2 regions of the Acidovorax lacteus genome follow, and region 1 is predicted to be linked to the other one. Evidence: predicted binding sites of a transcription regulator. Region 1 holds the regulator's gene; the other holds the start of a gene.

Region 1 (10,374 bases):
CGCGTGTCGGCAAAGACCAGGACAGCGGCCGGCAGATCGTGGACCAGTTGCTCATGTCGCCCCGCGTACTGGGTGTGACGGCCGGCATCCTCGTGCTGCTGGGCCTGATTCCGGGCATGCCGCATCTGGTGTTCTTGACGATCGGCGGCGCCATCGGCTACGCAGCCAGGGTGCTGCATCAGCGCGCCCAGCAACCGCCGCCGGTGGAGGCGCCCCCCGCCCCCACACAAGATGGCGAGGCCTCGTGGGACGACCTGCAGCCCGTGGACCTGCTCGGCCTGGAGCTTGGGTACCGCCTGATCTCGCTGGTGGACAAGAACCGGCAGGGGGACCTGCTGACCCGCATCAAGGGTGTTCGGCGCAAATTTGCGCAGGAGGTTGGATTTCTGCCACCGGCCGTGCATGTGCGCGACAACCTGGAGCTCAAGCCCAGCGGCTACCGCATCACGCTGCGCGGCGTCGTGGTGGGCGAGGGCGAGGCATTCCCGGGCAACTACCTGGCCATCAACCCGGGCGGCATCAGCACCCCCCTGATCGGAACCCCTACCACCGACCCTGCCTTCGGACTGCCTGCGCACTGGATCGACGAGCGCCAGAAGGAAGCGGCACAAATGGCCGGTTTTACGGTCGTTGATTCCGAAACCGTGATGGCGACCCATTTGTCACACTTGATGCAAGTGCATGCAGCCAAGCTGCTCAGCCGCACCGAGACCCAGCAACTGGTCGAACACGTGGCAAAGCTGGCTCCGAAGCTCATCGAAGAAGTGGTTCCCAAAATGGTGTCCATCGCAACGTTCCAGAAAGTCTTGCAGCTGCTGCTGGAAGAGTCTGTGCACATCCGCGACATCCGCACCATCATCGAAACGCTGGCCGAGCACGCCGGCAGCATCCCGGACCCGGCAGAGCTGGCGCGGCGCGTGCGCATTGCCCTGTCGCCCGCCATCGTGCAGCAGATCTACTGCCCGACCCGCGAACTCAACGTGATTGCCATTGAACCGGGCCTGGAACGTCTTCTGGTCCAGGCCCTGGGCAACGCTTCGGCTCCCGCCCTGGACCCCGGCGTCGCCGACGTGCTCACCCAACGGGCGGCCGAGGTCGCGCTCAAGCAGGAGGAGATGGGGCTTCCCGCCTGCCTGCTGGTGCCAGACCCCATCCGCAGCGCCATCTCGCGTCTGGTGCGCCGTGTGGCGCCCCGACTACAGGTTCTGGCCCACAGTGAAATTCCCGAAACGCACACCATCCGCATCGGGCCCATCCTCAAAGGTGCATCAGCATGAACATCAAACGCTTTCACGCTCCCACATCTCGGGAAGCTCTGGCCAAAGCGCGCATGGCCTTTGGTGACGGTGCCCTGATCCTGTCCAACCGTGCCACGGCCAACGGGGTCGAGGTGATTGCAACGGCCGAGGAGAGCCTGTCCTCGCTCGAACAGCCGGGGCTGCAGGCGGCTGCTGCAAGCGAACCGGTGAGCCGTCCTGCATCGCGGGGGCTGTCCAGCTCGACGACAGCGTCGCACGCATCGCGCAACCCTGTCGAGGAAGACACCGAGCAGTTGGCCATGAGCACCTTGTCCTTCCAGGACTATGTGCGCGAACGCATGCTGCGCCGCCGGCACGAGGCCCTTCACGGCGCCGATGCGCCCGAAGCTGCGCCGCTGTCGCAGCGTGCACAGGAGCGTGCCGTGGAGGCCGAGCTGGAGCGCGAACCCGTACGCAAGGCGCCTGCCCCTGTGGTGCGCCACAACCCGCTGCGCAGCATCCCGGCCGACCGTCCGGCAGAACCGGCACCCCGGCGCCGCGCAGAGCCCCAGGTGGCCATGGCACAGCAGGCATCGCTCATGAGCGAGCTCCATGCGGTCAAGGAACTGATTGAGGAGCGCTTCAACACCCTGGCCTGGCTGGGTCAGGCCAAGCAGAACCCGATCCAGTCCAACCTCATGCTCAAAATGATCCGAGCGGGCTACTCCCCTGCCCTGGCCCGGGCCGTGCTGGAACGCATGCCCGAGGATCTGGGTGCCGCAGAGTCGGTGCGCTGGCTCATGGATGTGCTGGAGCGCAATCTCCGCACGGACGCCGATGCTCCGCCGCTGTACGAAGAAGGCGGCATCTACGCACTCGTCGGTTCCACCGGCGTGGGCAAAACCACCACCACGGCCAAGCTTGCAGCGCACTGCGCGCGCATTCATGGCCCGGGCAGTGTGGGCCTGATCACACTCGACACCTACCGTGTGGGCGCACACGAACAGTTGCGCACCTACGGCCGCATGCTGGGCATCGTGGCCCACCAGGCCCACGACCGTGCGGCACTGCAGGATCTTCTGGGGCTGCTGTCGGGCAAGAAAATGGTGCTGATCGACACCACGGGTGTCGCTCCGCGCGATCCGCGCAAGCGCGACATGCTCGACGTGCTCGACCTTCCGCATGTCCATCGCCTGCTGGTGCTCAACGCCGGCTGCCATGGCGACACGCTGGACGACGTGCTCACCGCGTTCAAGACATCGGGATCGCAGCAAGCCATCCTGTCCAAGGTGGACGAGGCGGTGAAGCTGGGACCCGCCCTGGATGCACTGATTCGCCACCAGATGGTGCTGCGCGGCGTGACCAATGGCCAGCGCGTGCCCGAAGACTGGGAGCAAGCCGACGCCCACCAGCTCATTGCGACGTCGATGCGGGCCCCGGCCAAGTCGGCCTACGACCCCAAGGCCAGCGACCTGAATTTCTTCTTCTCGAACGCCGTCGACTCGGTGGGCGAACGGGGGCTGGTGGATGCTTGACGCAAGCCTGCACCAGGGCGCCAGCCTCCTGAGCTTCATGCCGCAGGCGCAGCTGCGCCTGCTGGCAGTCGCCAGCCAGGACGACCGGCCGCGCAACCTCGAGGCGTTGTGGCAACTGTGTGCCCAGTGGCAACGCCAGGGCTATCCGGTGGTGGTGCTGGACGGCACCACCCTGGAATCAGACCGCTCCCCGGGTCTTGAGCACCTGCTGCGCCAGGCGCCCTGGAAGGAAGGGGTGAGCCTAGACCTCGGCGAGATTGCTTCCTCCCTGGCCGTGATCCCTGCCGCGCGGGGCCTGCACCGGCTTGGGCGCAAGGCGCGGCATGTGGTGCGCCCCCCCTTGGCCGACCTGTGTGAATACTTCCGCGCCTACGGCATGCTGGTGCTGCTGGCGCCGGCGTCGGTGCTGGCCCCGCTGCTGGCCGCCACGGCGGCCCAGCCCCTGGTGCTCACCACACCCGACAAAGCGGGCGTGATCGATGCCTACCGCAATCTGAAGCAGCTGGCGCTCGAAGCGGGCACCGTGGGCTCTGTGGTCGCCGTCGTACCCGACGACAGCGCACGGTCTCGCCACGCCGCCCACGCGACCCTCCAAAACTTGCAGCAGTGCACACAACGCCATCTGGGCGTGCCCGTGCGGACGGCCACCCTGAATCCGGACGCTATGCCGGATGTTCAGCGCCTGGCCTTGCAACTGCTGGAAAACGCAGGCACCATCGGCACGTCTGTGCAAGCCCCGCCCATTGCGGAGGTGCCGTTTGCCCGGAGTCATTGATCTGATGTACACCGCCAAAGGCCAGCTTGATCGGGACGCGATGATCCGCCAGCACGTGCCGCTGGTGCGTCGGATCGCGCACCACATAATCGCGAAGCTGCCGCCCAACGTCGAACTGGATGACCTGATCCAGGTGGGCATGATGGGTCTGGCCGATGCCCTGTCGCGCTATGAAGCCACGCAGGGTGTGCAGTTTGAGACGTTTGCCACCCAGCGCATCCGCGGTGCCATGCTCGACGAGTTGCGAGAGGGCGACTGGATGTCGCGCAGCTCCCGCAAGAGTCAAAAAGACATCGAGCAGGCCGTCCACCGGCTGGAGCAGCGTCTGGGCCGCAGTCCGCTGGAATCCGAGATCGCCGCCGAAATGGGCATGAGCCTGGCGGACTACCAGAGCCTCCTGGGCAAGGTGCGGGGCACGCAGCTGGTCTATCTGGAAGACATGACCCATGGCGATGAGGACGATGGCTTCCTCGACCGGCATGTGGCAGACAACGCCGCCGACCCTCTGGAGATGCTGCGCGACCAAAGGCTGCGCGACTCGCTGGTGGCGGCCATCAAGAGCCTGCCAGAGCGCGAGCAGCACATCATGGGCATGTACTACGAGCACGACATGAATCTCAAGGAGATCGCAGCGGTGCTCGGCGTCACCGAATCAAGGGTGTGCCAGCTGCACAGCCAGTCGATTGCGCGGCTGCGCGCCAAGATGCGCTCACACTAAGCGCACAGACCCGGTACGCCAGTTTCTCAACAGGCCTTACAGCGGGCCCACCCCGCGCTGCGCACGGATTCAGGTGCGCACCCAGGTGTATGCGCAACCGCCGCTACACGGCGAAGTACGCCGTCTGTTCAACGGGATATCCACCCCAGCGTATGCCGAGCAGGCCGTGGAACACCGCAGGATGTGCGGCCGCCCTCACCCGGCAGCACGGTAGAGACGGGCTGCTGCCGAAGGTGCTCGGCTGCCGATCGACTGGCCGTACGTCGGGTCGCGCCGGGCCTCTGGCACGAGCGCCGTCACTTGCCGGTCGGCCAGCACAGAGAGGCGGGCCAGGCCGTCGCGAACCGCTGCGAGGCGCAGACTCAAGGCCTGCCAGCGCTGGCGCAGCAACGCATCGGTTGCCAGCGCATCGTGCAAGGCGGCCAGATGGGGGGCGAGGTGTTGTGCAACGTCGCGCAGCGCGGTCGAGGCCGTTTCCAGCGCATGGACGTCCCCGGCTACCAGAGAATCGCCTGCTTTGGCCACATGCTGCTCGACGGTGGAGAGGATGTCGTGCAGTGTCATGGCAGCAGCCGGCCTTGGTCAGCCGGGACCGTGTTCAGCCGCGCGAGCGGGAGAAGATTTCTTGGGCGTTCGCCAGCAGTTTGTCGGCAATGGCTTCGGCGTCCACCGAAAATTCGCCCTTGTCGATCGCGTCCTTGACCGCTTTGACGCGGCCCGCGTCGAAGTCGCCCGAAGCACGGGACGAGGTGTCCAGCGCTTTCAGGGAACTGGACATGGTGACGGGCACACCGGCGGCCGCCACCTTGGCGGGTGCCGCCTTGGCCGCCTCGTCGGCAGCCGCCGCAGCGGGCTTGGCCGGTTGCTTGGCCTGGGCCGCTGGGCCTAGTGCGCCCGGGAGATCCGGGGTTTGACCTATCTTCATCGCTCTCTCCACCACCCCGGGAAGTCCGGAGCACCGTAGCAATGGTTTCGACCCATTCCGAGAAGACTTTAGCCATTTCTGCTGCCCCTGTCATGGAACACGGACGTCTACTGTCCCAGAATCACTCACAATACCAGAGACAACGCGACCATTGTCCATTCTGACGCGCACTGTCTGCCCGACACCGCCGTCGGACAGCGCCTGCCCTGCCCCTGCCACGACAAAGCCAGGCCCCTGGGCCATCACCCGAACCTGAGCCCCTGTGCGGAACACGCTGGGCGCGCGTACCATCGACTGGCGCAAGGGCTGCCCGGCCGCCAATGCGCGGGAGGCCACCTGCCCCACCCACTGCTCCGGTTGCGCCACCACCGGCGAGTTGTCGGCCGCCCAGTCGATTTCCATTTCCTGCGCGTCAGCGGCCGTCAGCACGGTGCCCGGCGGCACGTTGCGCGTGAGCACCCACGCCGGTCCGAAGGCCTTGACCGTCACGGGCAAAAAGACATTCCAAGGCGTGCCGCCCTCGGCACAGCGCAGACCCAGCCGGGTGCGTCCCCACAAGCGGGTGCCAGCGGGCAGGTAGGGCTCGACGCGGTTGCAAGGCGCCAGACGCAGCCGAGGATCCAGGTGGCCCACGCTCACCTCCATGCGCAACGGCAGCGCAGCGCCGCCGTCGCGCTGCTGGAGCGCGGCATCCAGCCAGCGCTGGGTCACCGCAGCCCAGTCGGCTCCGGCCTGGGAGGTTGCCGCAGGGGGTGAGACCGAGGTGGCCGGCGCAGCCGCCAGCAGTACGGGCGCGCCCGCAGACAGAGGCGTGGTCGCCGGGGCCGCGCCCGACTGAAACGCCTGCGCCTGTGCGGCAGTGGACAGCACGGCCAGTGCGGCCGCCGCCACTGCCGCAGGCCGGCTCCAGAGCGCGCAGAAGGTTGCAAGGGTCATGGTGAGGCTCCTCTCGGCAATCCCGCCAGGCCAGGCTGCGATGGCAGGCCGCCTGCGGGATTGGGGGACGCTTGCACTGTAGGCGCGCGGTGCGCACCGAAACCGCCGAAGTGCGGACCGAAACCCATGTTCTTCGCGCTTTAGGAAAACAGCCCCACTTTGACAATCAGCACACGCCGCAAAGCCTGCCCCGACAGGCGCCACGGCCCACGAGACCCGATGAGGTTCCTATGCTGGACAAGCTGACACAACGACTGGATTTCCACGGCAACGCGCTGGTGCTGCGTGCCGAGCGCCAGCGCGCGCTCGCCAGCAACATCGCCAATGCCGACACCCCGGGTTATGTGGCGCGGGACTTCAAATTTGCCGATGCATTGCGGGAAGCAACAGGCCAACAACCACTCATGCCGGAGAGTGCCAGCGCCCTCAAACCCGAGGCGCTCACCGCTCCCCGCAGCACGGCATCCGGCCTGGGCCTTAGCGGCGTGACGCGCGAGGCCCGCAACGGCCAGTACGGCAGCAGTCGGCACCTGTCGCTGTCGGCCACGCACCCGGACGCCATCACGCCACCCGAAGACGGTTTGCCCCGCCCCAAGTATTCGCTGCAGACGCAGCCAGCGCTCGACAACAACTCCGTCGATCTGGACCGCGAACGCGCTGCGTTCACCGACAACTCCGTGCGCTACGAGGCCACGCTGCGCTTCATCAACGGCAACGTGCGCACGATGCTCAGCGCCATTCAGGGCCAGTGACCGGCCCGGCTGACACCCACCGCACAGCGAGGTTCCCATGTCGATGTTTTCCATCTTCAATGTCTCCGGCAGCGCGATCAGCGCACAGTCTCAGCGCCTGAACGTAGTGGCCAGCAACCTGGCCAACGTGGACGCTGTGGCCGGGCCCGACGGTCAGCCGTACAAGGCCCGCCAGCTCGTATTCCGTGCACAGGCCATGGGCCCCGAGGGCGTGGCCGGCGTCAAGGTCACCGACATCAAAGAGAGCGATGCCCCCGGGCGGCGCGTGCACGACCCCAATCACCCGCTGGCCGATGCGCAGGGCTACATCACCCATTCGAACGTGAACGCCGTGGAGGAGATGGTCAACATGATCTCCGCCTCGCGCTCGTACCAGAACAACGTCGAGGTCATGAACACGGCCAAGACGCTGCTGCTCAAGACCCTGCAGATGGGCCAGTAAGCGCCACAAGGAGCTCCCATGTTTCTCAGCCCAATCAACAGTTCGTCGGTGACGGAATCGACCAGCAGCAAGGCCGACGCCGCCACCGATCCCGCAGCCGCGCAAGACCGCTTTCTGAAGCTGCTGGTCGCACAGCTCAACAACCAGGACCCGATGAACCCGCTGGACAACGCGCAGATGACCTCGCAGATGGCGCAGATCAACACGGTCACGGGCATCCAGCAGCTCAACCAGACCATGCAGGGCATGGCCGCGCAGTTCGGCGCCATGCAGGTGCTGCAAGGCGCGTCGATGGTGGGCCGTTCGGTGGTCACCGAAGGCAACCGTGTGCAGGTCACCGACAAGGTAGGCAAGGGCATGTTCGAACTGGCCGGATCGGCTGGCGATGTGAAGGTGGAAGTGCTTTCGCCCACCGGCCAGGTCGTGGGCACGGTGGACATGGGCAGCCGCAACGGTGGACGTCACGCATTCGAATGGGACGCCAGCCAGTACAAGGGCGACGCCTCGCAGCTGCGCTTCCGCGTCACAGCGCAGAACGGCTCGACGGCTGTGGCGTCCACCCCTCTGCAGGCCTCCCGCGTGGTGGCCGCGGGCGCCGACAACGGCAACCTGAGCCTGACCCTCGACACCGGCGCGACCGTGGGCTACGCCCAGGTCAAGGCCATTCTCTGATTCCAACCCCTGCCATTGCAAGGAGCGCACCATGGGCTTCCAACAAGGACTCTCGGGCCTGAACGCCGCCAGCAAGAACCTGGACGTGATCGGCCACAACATTGCCAACTCGAACACCGTGGGCTTCAAGTCCTCGCGGGCCGAGTTTGCCGAAATGGTGGCATCGGCCATCGGACAGTCCGGCGGCAGCAACGCGGGCATCGGGGTCGAGGTGTCCAACATCGCCCAGCAGTTCACGCAGGGCAACCTGACCATCACCGGCAACAGCCTGGACGTGGCCATCAACGGCAACGGCTTCTTCACGCTCACACTGCCCGACGGCACGCCCGCCTACACGCGCGCCGGTAACTTCAAGCTCGACAAGGTGGGCAACATGGTCACCAACGATGGCGCGAAGGTGATGGGCTACAGCGTCGACCCTGTGACGGGCCAGCGCACCAGCACCGAGCCCGTGCCCATGGTGTTCCCGACCGCTGAGCCCATTCCGGCCAAGCAGACGTCAAAAATCTTTGCCGCCTTCAACCTGGACGCCCGCGCACCCGACGCTGCGGGCGACCCGGCGGCCACGCCGCCCATTCCCGCCACGCCGCGCACCACCTACGGCACCTCGATCAACGTGTACGACAGCCAAGGCGTGGCCAAGCCGGTCAGCCTGTATTTCGAGAAGAACGGCAACAACACCTGGGACGTGTACGACCAGCTGGACGACCCGACGGCCACACCGCCTGTGGTGGCCACGCCGGTCGGGCAGATCACCTTCGACAACAGCGGCGCCATCGTCAACCCGGCCCCCACGCCGCCGGGCACCGAACACCTGCTCACGCTGTCGGTCACGCCCAGCCCCCCCAACCCCAACGGTCTGCCGGCCTTCAATGTCGATATCAACCTGGACAAGGTGACCCAGTTCGGCACCAAGTTTGCCGTGTCCAACCTCACGCAGGACGGCTACACCGCCGGCCAGCTCACCGGCATCAACATCGAGAACAACGGGATGATCATGACGCGCTACTCCAACGGCGTCACCCGTTCGGAAGGCCAGCTCGCGCTGTCGAGCTTCCGCAACACGCAGGGCCTGGCCGCCGTGGGCGGCAACAACTGGGTCGAAACCTTCGAATCGGGCCAGCCGGTGCGCGGCACGGCCACCGACGGCAACTTCGGCTCGCTGCGCTCCGGGGCGCTGGAAGACTCGAACGTGGACCTCACGGCCGAGCTGGTGAACATGATGACCGCGCAGCGCACCTACCAGGCCAATGCGCAGACCATCAAGACCCAGGACCAGGTCATGTCCACCCTCGTGAACCTGCGCTGAAACCCCGGCCCAGCGAGCATCTGCGCCACAGGCGCAGGCGCTTTAGGGCCCCTCACCGAAAGACCTTGCCATGGACCGCCTGATCTACACCGCGATGACCGGGGCCAACGCCGCCGCCCACCGGCAGGCGGTGCTGGCCAACAACCTGGCCAACGCTTCCACCAACGGCTTTCGCGCCGAGATGGCCTCGTTCCGCTCGGTGCCGATCCAGGGCGATGGCTCCAAGACGCGCGTGTTCGCGCTCGAAGCCACCTCTGGCTATCTCGACACACCCGGCCCTGTGCAGCGCACCGGCCGCAACCTGGATGCCATGGCCGCGGGCAATGCCTGGTTTGCCGTGCAGGGGCTTGACGGCGTGGAGGCCTACACGCGCATGGGCTCGTTCCAGGTCTCGCCTGCGGGGCAGCTGGTCACGAGCACCGGGCTCACGGTGCTATCAGACGGCGGTGCGCCCATCGACGTGCCGCCCAATGCCGAGATCACCATGGGCTCGGACGGCACGCTCACCGCCAAACAGCCGGGCCAGCCCCCGGCCGCGGTGGGCCGCCTGAAGCTGGCCACGCCCACACCGGAAGACCCGCTGCGGCGCGGCGACGACGGGCTGTTCCGCACCACCACCGGCGCCCCCATGCCGAACGACGCCAACGCCCGCATGCTGGCCGGGGCGCTGGAAGGCTCGAACGTGAACCCCGTGGCCAGCATGGTCGGAATGATCGCGGCATCGCGCCAGTTCGAGCAGCAGATGCGCCTGCTGCAGACGACCGAAACCAACGACAAGACGGCCTCGCGGCTGTTGAACATCAACGGCTGACGGCGCTGCCCGCTGCCCGAAAGGAACCGCCATGATCAACTCGCTCTGGATCGCCAAGACCGGCATGTCCGCCCAGCAGACGCAACTGGACGTGATCTCGCACAACCTGGCCAACGTCTCGACCACCGGCTACAAGCGCAACAACGCGGTGTTCGAAGACCTGATCTACCAGAACCTGCGCCAGGTGGGCGCCAACGCGACCGAGCAGAACCAGCTGCCCACCGGCCTGCACCTCGGCCTGGGCGTGCGCACCGTGGCCAC
Region 2 (10,374 bases), on a different contig from region 1:
ATCAGCGTGGCCGACCAGGTGCTGATGCTGCAGTACTCGGTGTATTCCGTGATCAGTCCGGAGGGCTGCGCGTCCATCCTCTGGAAGACCAGCGACAAGGCCCAGGAAGCCGCCGACGCCCTCGGTATCACGGCGCACCGACTCAAGGCGCTGGGGCTGGTGGACAAGATCGTGAACGAGCCCGTGGGCGGTGCCCACCGCGACCACAAGCAAATGGCGGCGTTTCTCAAGCGCGCGCTCGGAGATGCTTTCCGCCAAGTGTCCGATCTCAAACCCAAGGAACTGCTCGACCGCCGCTACGAACGTCTGCAGAGCTACGGACGCTTCACCGACACCAAGGCGGACGGGCGCTGATTGCCCCGGCCCGCCCGAGGGTCTTGTTTCTGCGCAGTCACCAACGGCCCCTCGGGGCCGTTGTCGTTGATAGCCAACGTCTGTCTTGGGGCAGGGTTAGTCGCTCTGGCGCGCTTATTGCAACCAGTTGTAGCATGGGCTGATCGTCCGATCCCGGTCTATGAAGGAGTGCTGCATGTCCATGCTCAAGTCTCTCAAGGGGCAGATCCTGGTGCTTTCCACGGCCTGCCTGGTGCTGGGCCTGATGGTTCTGACAGTCGTCAATTTTTGGGTGGCCAGTGGCCAAGCCCGTGCGAACCTGACAGATGAAAGCCTGGCAACAGCCAAGAGCCACGTGGAAACCATCGAGGAGTGGGGGCGTGCCAAGGCCATGATCATTGCGGCGTCCACCGCCGCCTTTGAGGAGCCCGACCCCGTCAAGACCCTGGCGATCCTGCGAGACGCTGGCAAGTTCTCTACGGTGTACTTCGGCTTCGCAGACAAGAAGTACATCTTCTCTGAAACTCGGAATCTGCCCCCTGATTACGACCCTACGGCGCGTCCCTGGTACAAGCAGGCGGCCGCTGCGGGGACGTCGGTCATCACGCCGCCCTACATTTCTGCCTCGGATGGCAAGCTGGTGGTCACCTTTGCCACGCCAGTGGGCGCTGGCAGCGCTCTCAAGGGCGTGGCAGCGGGTGATGTCTACATGGACGCTGTGGTCGCCACGGTTGCCACCGTCAAGCCGACTCCGCAAAGTTTCGGTTTTATGGCGTCCAGCGATGGGAAGATCATCGCCCACCCGAATGCCGCGCTGACCCTCAAGCCACTGACAGAGCTGTCCAAGGATCTGTCGTCGGAAAAGCTGGCAGCCGCCTCCAAGGGCAATGCGATGCTGCCCGTCGAGATCGACGGCCGTCAGCGCCTGCTGACTGTGGTGCCCATTGCAGGCACCACCTGGATGCTGGTGGTGGCGCTGGACGAGTCCGAGGCGCTCGCCCCGATCCGTTCGATGCTGGTGACATCGGTGGTGTCTAGCATCGTGGTGCTGGGCGTGACGGTCGTACTGCTCGGGGGCATCCTCACCCAGCGCCTGCGCCGCCTGACGTTGGTACGAGACGCCATGCATGACATCGGTGAGGGCGACGGAGACTTGTCGCGGCGCATCGATGCGCAGGGCGAGGACGAGTTGGCTCAGATCGCACACAGCTTCAACAACTTCGCCGGCAAGCTCTCGAATGTGCTGGCACAGATTCGCGATGCCAGCCAATCGGTGCGCCTGGCAGCCGAGGAGATCGCGACTGGCAACCACGACCTGAGCAGCCGCACCGAGATGGCTGCGTCCAGCCTGGAGGAAACGTCGGCCTCGATGCAGCAGCTCACCGACACCGTGCGGCACAACGCCGACGCGGCCCGGCAGGCCAATCAACTCGTGGCCCAGGCTTCGGCCGTGGCCGAGCACGGAGGCACCGTGGTGGGCAACGTGGTCACCACCATGGACCAGATCAACGCGGCCTCGCGCAAGATTTCGGACATCATCGGTGTGATTGATGGCATTGCCTTCCAGACCAACATCCTGGCGCTGAACGCGGCCGTGGAAGCGGCCCGCGCAGGCGAGCAGGGCCGTGGCTTTGCTGTGGTGGCCGGCGAGGTGCGAAGCCTTGCGCAGCGCAGCGCCGAGGCGGCCCGTGAGATCAAGAGCCTGATCGTCAGCTCGGTCGAGCAGGTGGAAAACGGCTCACGCCTCGTGCACGACGCCGGCACGACCATGACCGATATCGTCATGTCGGTGGAGCGCGTGACGCGCATCATGGCCGAAATCTCGGCTTCGACCAACGAGCAGAGCACCAGCATTGCTGAGGTGGGGCAGGCGGTGGCGCAGCTCGACCAGATGACACAGCAGAATGCCGCTCTGGTCGAAGAAAGCGCTGCCGCAGCACAAAGCCTGAAGGACCAATCGGTGCGTTTGTCCGAAGTGGTCGGCACCTTCCGCCTGTCGGAAGAAGGCAGTGCCGCCCGCGGTGGTGGCCACGCTGCTCGCCTGCCTGCGCCCTGAACCTGGTTCGCACGGCGCCTCCTGCTGTTCGGCAGGCGGTGCGTGGTGTGCCCGGGCGTACCAGCAGGTGCGCCCGATAATGCGTGTATGCAGGTGCGCGATCAGGGGCGAGGCCGATGACCAGGAAGCAGGGAGCGCAGAGCGGCCCATCCACGCGTGCCTTCGACGAAGCGCTTGAGGCCTTTGATCCCCCTCTCCCGCTGCTGGTAGGCCTGAGCGGAGGAGCAGACTCCACGGCCCTGTTGCTGGCCTGTGCACGGCGATGGCCCGGTCAGGTGCAGGCGCTGCATGTGCACCACGGCCTGCAGGCGGCGGCCGATGCCTTTGAGGCGCACTGCCGCCAGCTCTGTGAGCAGATGAACGTGCCCCTGGTGGTACAGCGCGTGGCGGCGCAACACGCCCCTGGAGAGAGTCCTGAAGCCGCCGCACGCCGCGCGAGATACCAGGCTTTTGATAGGCTTGTGCTTGACAGTGCTTCAAAGTTTGCTATCAAATCAGTAGCAATCGCGCAGCATGCCGATGACCAGGTCGAAACCGTGTTGCTGGCACTGTCCCGCGGTGCCGGTGTGGCGGGCCTGGCCGCCATGCCGGCGCACTGGCAGCGCGCGGGCATCTCCTGGTACCGGCCGCTGCTGAACGTGCCGGGCGCGGTGGTGCGCGACTGGCTCACGGCCCAGCGCCAGTCCTGGATCGAAGATCCGAGCAACGCGCAGCTGCGCTTCACGCGCAATCGAATCCGCCATCAGGTGCTGCCTACGTTGTATGCGGCGTTTCCCGTCATGCGCGAGACGATGGCGCGGTCGGCCCGGCACGCGGCCGAAGCGGCCCAACTACTGGACGAGCTCGCACAGGCCGACCTGACCAAGCTGGGCGTTCCGCCTGCCATCGCGGGGCTGCAGGCGCTGAGTGCGCCACGGCAAGCCAATGTGCTGCGCTGCTGGCTGCGCGTACAACACGCCACCACGCCTTCAGAAGCGCAGCTGGCCGCGCTTGTGGCGCAGATCGTCGCCTGCACCACACGCGGGCACCGCATCCATCTCAAGGTGGGGCGAGGCTATGTGCATCGCGAAGGACCTGTGCTCGTCTGGTCGGAGGTTTGAGCGCCGTGCCGCTGAGCGCGCCCATGCTCAGTACCTGCAGAGGTCGCAATAAAGCCCGGATGCGCGGTCTTCGGCGTCGGATGCGCGCCTCTTGGGCGTGAAGCCTCGTGCGTGCCCGTAGGGTGCGGCTTGCAGCGGCCGTGCGCTCAAGGGCACCGGCCGCCCAGACGGACTGGACGGCGCTTTGAACGCTCTGCCGCGCCACAGCCGCAACCCCCCTGGGCACCGGCGAAAGCCCGGAAAAATCGGGCATAATAGCGAGCTACGGAAACGTGACCGAGTGGCCGAAGGTGCTCCCCTGCTAAGGGAGTATGGGGTGTAGAGCCTCATCGAGGGTTCGAATCCCTCCGTTTCCGCCAAAACACAAACGCGCCCTCGTGGCGCGTTTTTCTTTTTGGGGCCTGCGCGCCCCGCAGATCGTCTCTCACGAGCGGTAGCCGAGGATTGCGTCTTCAGGCTGGGCGTGCAACGAGCGGACCCGCTGCGTCAGGTTGGACGTCTGCTCAGAGGCGCAGCAGCGCCAGCGCACCGCGGGGCAACTGGCTGGCCTGGGCCACCATGGCCGTGGCGGCCTGTTGCAGGATCTGCTGGCGCGCCAGGCTCGCGGTTTCCGTTGCAAAGTCGGCATCGACGATGCGCGCGCGGCTGGCCGCGCCGGTTTCGCTGCTGATCTGCAGGTTGGCGATGGCCGACTCCAGTCGTGAGGCTTGGGCGCCCAAGGTGGCGCGTTGCGCGCTCACGTACTCCAGGGCCCGATCAACGGCCACGATGGCCTGTGCGGGCGACTTGGTCAGGTCCAGCGTTTCGCGCAGGTTCAGGGCCGTCAGGTTGATGGCCCCGGTGCTCACGTCCAGCGTCTGCCCCGCGTTGGCGCCCACTTGCAAGGCCAGCGTCTGGGTGGCACCCCCGGCGGTGGGAATGGCCTCGAAGCGTTCATCAAACCCGTCCAGCGCATTGGGGCCGGAGCGCGTTCCCGCATTGGCAATGGTGCTGGTGGCGGTGCGTACCGGGCCGCCGTCCACATCGGCACCTCCGATCGCTCCGGTGTCGGCGTTGGTGAGATCCATCGCTGCGACAAACGCCGCCGCATTGGCATTGAACTGTGTATCGAAGTCCGCCTTGCCAGTGAAAGCACCAGCCGACGCATTGGCCAGGGCCTGGTCCAGCGTAGCGCCTGGTACCTGGCTCATGTAGCCCAGTACATCTTTGATGCCGTTGCCGCCAGCCTCTTTGATGCGACTGTGCATGTAACGTACGGCAGCGTACCCGCCCGAATAGCCAGCGCTGCCGCTCACATCGTCCGCGTTGTAGGCCGCCAGGATGCCGGCCACGTTGGTGCCGTTGGCGGTGTCGGCACGCAGACGCTCATCTGCGCCGTGGATGAATTCCGCCAAACCTTCGTTGAACGCCGCTGGCAGGGCGGCCACATTGGTGGTGCGGGCCAGCACGGCGTGCACCATCTCGTGCGCAATGATCCGGTCGGCGTAGTAGGGCGGCGAGCCTCCGTCGGGCAGGTTGGGGGGCGAAAAGTCCGCCAGGTCGATCTGCAGCACGAGATTCAGGCCACGGCCTTGTCCGTCGGTACCGGTGTACTGCACATAGGCGGCCACATTGCCCGCCCCGTCGCTGAAGCCGCTGAGGCGAATGTCCAGGGCTGCGCCATCGCCTCGCAGTCCATAGAAGTCGCGGATCAGTTGTTCGCTGTTTTCCAGCCAGCTGCCCACGCTGGTCAGACCGTCAAACACTGCCAGCTTGGTCGGATCGCCCACAGCGCTGGCAGAGCCAGAGCTGAACAGGCGCATGCCGTTGAACTCGGTCGTGGAGGCCGTGCGCTCAATCTCGGCCGCAAGCTGCCCCACCTCGGCCTGAAGCGCTCTTCGGTCCGATGCGCTGTTGCTGCCGTTGGCTGCCTGGACCGCCAGTTCGCGAATGCGCTGCAGGTTGGCGGTGACGCTGCCCAGCGCGCCCTCGGCGGTCTGCACCATCGATAGCCCGTCGTTGGCGTTGCGCGCCGCCTGGTTGAGGCCCCTTATTTGGCTGGTAAACCGCTCCGAGATGGCCATGCCCGCGGCGTCGTCCCGGGCGCTGTTGATGCGCAGACCGGACGACAGCCGCTGCAAGGATGTGCCAAGCGCGCTTTGCGCCAGGTCCAGCTGTCGCCGGGCCTGCAGCGATGCGACGTTGCTTTGCACGGACAGGGCCATGGAACGCTCGCCAAAAGTGCAGCACACCCCGGCCTCTGGGAGCAGAGCCGGGCCATCGCAGACCCTGAAGCAAGGCCGCTTGGAAGCCTTATCGGCAAGATCTGGTCAAACTTTGGGGGTTTTTAACGAGCGGGAGGTGCTGCGATGGCCTCATGCCTTGCGGTGCATGCATGCAAGCAGGTGGATTGACCCTCCAACGTTTGCACAGGCCGGAGGGCCGTGGTCCTCGCGCAATCAGGGTTCGAGTGAGGCGCTCCAGCGGTCGCCCCAGCCTGTGGTGCGGGCGCGTTCAATGTCGCGCCGGTCGCGCTTGGTCGGTCTCCCCTGGGCGATTGCGCTGGCGGGCTCCGGTGCCAGGCGCCGCAGCTCTGCCTGCCGCTGGCGCTCCGCCAGGCTGTCGGCCGTTTCGGCGTACAGCTGTTGGGCCACCGGAGCCGGGCCGCGCTGTGCGCTCAGGCCCTGCACCACCACGGTGCGCTCCACCGGGCCCTGTCGCAAGACCACGGTGTCGCCGCAGCGCAAATCGCGCGCGGGCTTGGAAAGCTGGCCATTCACCGTCACCCGGCCCTTGCCAATCTCTTCGGCAGCCAGACTGCGTGTCTTGTAGAAACGCGCGCACCAGAGCCATTTGTCCAGCCGCATCGAATCGGAAGCGTTCATGCCGACTATTGTGCCGCCGCAGTGGCCGTGGCGTCCGTCAGGGGCAGCCGGACCACCGCGTCCAGGCCGAGCCTTCGCCCGTGTTCTTCGCGGTTGAGCAACTGGATGCTGCCGCCCAGTGCCGCCACGATCTCATGGCAGATGGCAAGGCCCAGGCCGCTGCCCGTGCGCACGTCGCCTGCCGAGAACGGCTGGAAAAGCCGTGCGGCCAATTCTGCGTCGATGCCCGGGCCGCAGTCGCTGATCGTCAGGGCCGCATGCCGCCCGTCGCTTCGCAGGTCCACGGTCAGCTCGCTGCCCTCCGGTGCGTGGCGTATGGCGTTGTGCAGCAGATTGCGCGAGAGTTCGCGCAGCATCCAGTCGTGTGCCTGCACCAGCGCAGGCTCCGTGTGAATGCCGAAGTCCAGATCCCGCTGGGCAATCAGGGGCGACAGCTCCAGCGATACGCTGCGGAGCACGTCGTCGAACCGTGTGCTTTGGGGCGCGGCCTGTTGGCGCAGTTGCTCGACCTTGGCAAGCGCCAGCATCTGGTTGGCCAGCTGGGTGGCGCGGTTTACGGTGTCGCCAATCTCGCGCAGCGCCTGCTCGGGCGGCACATCGCCCCGGCGTGCCGATTGCACCTGGGTTTTGAGCACTGCCAGTGGGGTGCGCAGCTGGTGCGACGCATCGCGCACAAAGCGCTTCTGGTGGCGCAGCAGATGCCGCAGGCGCTGCATCACTTCGTTGGTGGCCAGGATCAGCGGCTGCAACTCGCGCGGCGCTTCGGGGGCGGCGATCGGGCTCAGGTCTCCTTCGCGGCGGGCTTGTAGCTGGCGGCTCAGGTCGCGCACGGGCCGGGTGGCGCGCTGCACCACGAACACCACCGTGACCGCAATCACCAGCACCAGCACCGCCTGGCGCAGCAGCGTGTTGCGCAAGGTTTGCAAGGCCAGGGCTTCGCGCACCTCCAGCGTCTCGGCCACCTGGATGACCGCCATGCCGCGGCCCCGGGCGCTGGCCACGGGCTGCAGCAGCACGGCCACACGCACCGGGCGCTGGCGGAAGGTGTCGTCGTAGAAATCGACGAGTGCTGCATACGGCGGCCGGTCGGGGATGCGCCCCTGCCAGAAGGGCAGCTCGGAAAATCCAGAGATCACCTGGCCGTCGAGCGTGGAGACACGGTAGAACATGCGGCTCTGGTTGTCGGCTTCAAAAGCCTCCAGGGCCGAGTACGGCACGATGGCCCGCAGCTGCGCGGCGTGGTCGTACCCCTGCACATCCAGTTGCTCGCCAATGCTCTTGGCCGATGCCAGCAGCGTGCGGTCGTAGGCGGTGTTCAGCGAGGCGAGCGTCTGGCCATAGTCGCTCCAGGTGTTGAAACCGATGAACACCAGCACCGGCAGCAGGATGCCGGCCAGCAGCCGACGCCGCAGCGAGGCTGTCGGCGGGCGTGGGCGCATGGCCGCAGGGTTCATGGGGTTTCGTCCGCGCGCAGCAGGTAGCCCAGGCCACGCAGGGTCATCAGGGTCAGGCCTGTGCCCTGCAGTTTTTTGCGCAGGCGATACACCACGACTTCGATGGCTTCGTACTGCACATCCAGCTGACCCGGAAACACCAGCTCGTACAACCGCTCCTTGGCAACAGCGTGGCCAGGTTGCGCCAGCAGCGCGTGCATCAGCGCCAGCTCGCGCGGTGTGAGCTCCATGATGGTGCCGTCGCAGTAGATGGCACCGCTGCCTTTGTCATAACGAATCGATCCGATCTGCAGCATGCTCTCTGCCGCAGAGCGTGGTTCGGACGCACTGCTACGACGCACCAGTGCGCGCAGACGGGCCTCCAGTTCGTCCAGATCGAACGGCTTGGCCAGGTAGTCGTCGGCACCCGCATTGAGCCCGAGCACGCGGTCGCCCACGGTACCGCGCGCCGTGAGGATGAGCACCGGCGTGCGCAGCCCGCGCGCGCGGGCCTGCTGCAGCACCTGCAGGCCGTCCAGCCCCGGCAGCGTAAGGTCGAGCACCACCGCATCGGGCGGACGCTGTGTCCAGTGGGCCAGTGCGGACAGGCCGTCGCCGCTGCTGTGCACTTCCATGCCGCGGCGGCTGAGCGCACGCTGCAGGGTGGTCTGCATGGTGGGGTCGTCTTCTACAAGCAGCAATCGCATAGGCCCGGCACCTTAGCACTGCCGGCAGCGGCCGGGCTGATGAGTGTTTTCCCTGAGTCTGCGGACAGCCGTTTGACAGGCAGCGCGCGCATCATCGACAGCATTCCGTTCCGTTCGTTCACACAAGGAGACACCATGCGTCGCGACACGTTCCTCAAATCCCTGGCCGCGCTGGCGGCCACCGGTGCGCTGCCTCTGGCCGCCCAGGCCCAGGCGGCCGCGGCGTACAAGATGCTGGTGCCGGCCAACCCGGGCGGTGGCTGGGACACCACGGGCCGCGCTCTGGGCAAGGCCATGCAGGAAGCCGGGGTGGCCAGCTCCGTTACCTACGACAACAAGGGCGGCGCTGCCGGTGCGATCGGCCTGGCCCAGTTCGTCAATTCGGCCAAGGGCGATCCGAATGCGCTGATGGTGATGGGCGCTGTGATGGTGGGCGGCATCATCACCGGCAAGCCGCCGGTGGGTCTGGACAAGGTCACGCCGCTGGCCCGCCTGACCAGCGAATACAACGTGTTCGTCCTGCCGGCCAACTCGCCCTTCAAGACCATGAAGGACGTGGTGGACCAGCTGCGCAAGGACCCGGGCAGCGTCAAGTGGGGCGGCGGTTCGCGCGGCTCCACCGAGCACATTGCGGCCGCCATGATCGCGCGTGAAGTGGGCGTGGACCCTGCCAAGATCAACTACGTGGCGTTCCGTGGGGGCGGAGAGGCCACGGCCGCCATCCTGGGTGGCAACGTCACCATCGGCGGCAGCGGCTACAGCGAGTTCGCTGAATACATCGCAGCCGGCAAGATGCGCGCCATTGGCGTGACGTCGGGTGCGCGCCTCAAGGGGGTGAACGTACCCACGCTCAAAGAACAGGGCATCAACGTCGAGATCGGCAACTGGCGCGGCGTGTACGGCGCTCCGGGCATCACGGCGGCACAGCGCAAGGACCTGATCGAAGCCCTGACCAAGACCTTCAAGCACAAGAGCTGGCAGGACGCGATGGAGAAGAACGGCTGGACGCCCGCCTGGCTGGCCGGCGACGAGTTCGCCAACTTCGTGGATTCTGAGTTTGCGAGCCTGCGTGCCACGATGGTCAAGTCCGGCATGATCTGACGCCCGTTTTTCCACCCTCAGGGTTGGCCGCGCCGAGTGCGGCCGCCGTTGGTGCGGCGGCTGCCCCCGCGGTCTTTTTTTTGGGCGCTTGCGCCCTGGAGGCTGATGCCATGACCGAACACTCTTCCCGATCTCCGACCTTGCAGACCCTGGTGGGCCTGGGCGTGGTGCTGCTGGCCCTGGGCCTGGGCTGGGGCGCGTCCACCTTGCCTTCGGATGCCGGCTACGGCGGCGTGGGGCCGAACTTCCTGCCCTGGGTGGTCAGTGCCGTGCTGCTGGTGTGCGGCGTGCTGTGCGTGCTCCATGCCCGCACCGGCGGTTTTCGCGATCTGGAAGAGGGCTCGGGCGACGCGCGTGCGCACTGGGCTGGCTTTGTGTGGGTGTCGGCCGGGCTGCTGCTCAATGCCGCGCTGATCACCACGCTGGGCTTCATCCTGAGCTGCGCGCTGTGTTTTGTGCTGGCGGTGCGCGGCTTTCGCAGCGCCGAGGGGCGGCTCGACTTGCGTCCGGTGGCCTGGTTGCGCGACACGCTGATCGGCGTGGCCGTAGCGGCCCCTGTGTACTGGATGTTCACCAAGATGCTCGCGATCAACCTGCCGGGCCTCACCTCTACCGGATGGCTCTGACGCCTGGACTGCCATGGAAACCTGGAACCTTCTGCTGCAGGGCTTTGCCACTGCCGCCACCCCTGTCAACCTGCTGTGGGCCTTTGTCGGCTGCATGATCGGCACCGCCGTCGGTGTGCTGCCGGGCATCGGCCCCGCCGTGGCGGTGGCCATG

The links. The regulator FliA, encoded in region 1, starts transcription of late flagellar genes. The targets are predictions, from matches to a motif close to CTAAAGTTTNNNNNNNNNNNGCCGNTA.
Positions count from the first base shown of each region.
Region 2: the regulator FliA is predicted to act here: its motif matches at 5,783-5,809, upstream of ABD866_RS14565 (flagellinolysin).

Region 1 is NZ_BAABEX010000001.1:117,545-127,918, reverse strand. Features, by position in the region: gene flhA (flagellar biosynthesis protein FlhA) at 1-1,277, shown strand, start outside; gene flhF (flagellar biosynthesis GTPase FlhF) at 1,274-2,773, shown strand; gene ABD866_RS00640 (MinD/ParA family ATP-binding protein) at 2,766-3,548, shown strand; gene ABD866_RS00635 (RNA polymerase sigma factor FliA) at 3,553-4,266, shown strand; gene ABD866_RS00630 (hypothetical protein) at 4,462-4,830, opposite strand; gene flgM (flagellar biosynthesis anti-sigma factor FlgM) at 4,865-5,191, opposite strand; gene flgA (flagellar basal body P-ring formation chaperone FlgA) at 5,282-6,127, opposite strand; gene ABD866_RS00615 (flagellar basal body rod protein FlgB) at 6,358-6,879, shown strand; gene flgC (flagellar basal body rod protein FlgC) at 6,917-7,321, shown strand; gene ABD866_RS00605 (flagellar hook assembly protein FlgD) at 7,340-7,993, shown strand; gene flgE (flagellar hook protein FlgE) at 8,025-9,302, shown strand; gene flgF (flagellar basal-body rod protein FlgF) at 9,373-10,113, shown strand; gene flgG (flagellar basal-body rod protein FlgG) at 10,145-10,374, shown strand, end outside.
Region 2 is NZ_BAABEX010000029.1:374,430-384,803, forward strand. Features, by position in the region: gene ABD866_RS14545 (acetyl-CoA carboxylase carboxyltransferase subunit alpha) at 1-354, shown strand, start outside; gene ABD866_RS14550 (methyl-accepting chemotaxis protein) at 530-2,389, shown strand; gene tilS (tRNA lysidine(34) synthetase TilS) at 2,506-3,489, shown strand; tRNA gene ABD866_RS14560 (tRNA-Ser) at 3,756-3,848, shown strand; gene ABD866_RS14565 (flagellinolysin) at 3,993-5,693, opposite strand; gene ABD866_RS14570 (RNA-binding S4 domain-containing protein) at 5,928-6,353, opposite strand; gene ABD866_RS14575 (sensor histidine kinase) at 6,359-7,807, opposite strand; gene ABD866_RS14580 (response regulator transcription factor) at 7,804-8,493, opposite strand; gene ABD866_RS14585 (Bug family tripartite tricarboxylate transporter substrate binding protein) at 8,629-9,594, shown strand; gene ABD866_RS14590 (tripartite tricarboxylate transporter TctB family protein) at 9,705-10,220, shown strand; gene ABD866_RS14595 (tripartite tricarboxylate transporter permease) at 10,234-10,374, shown strand, end outside.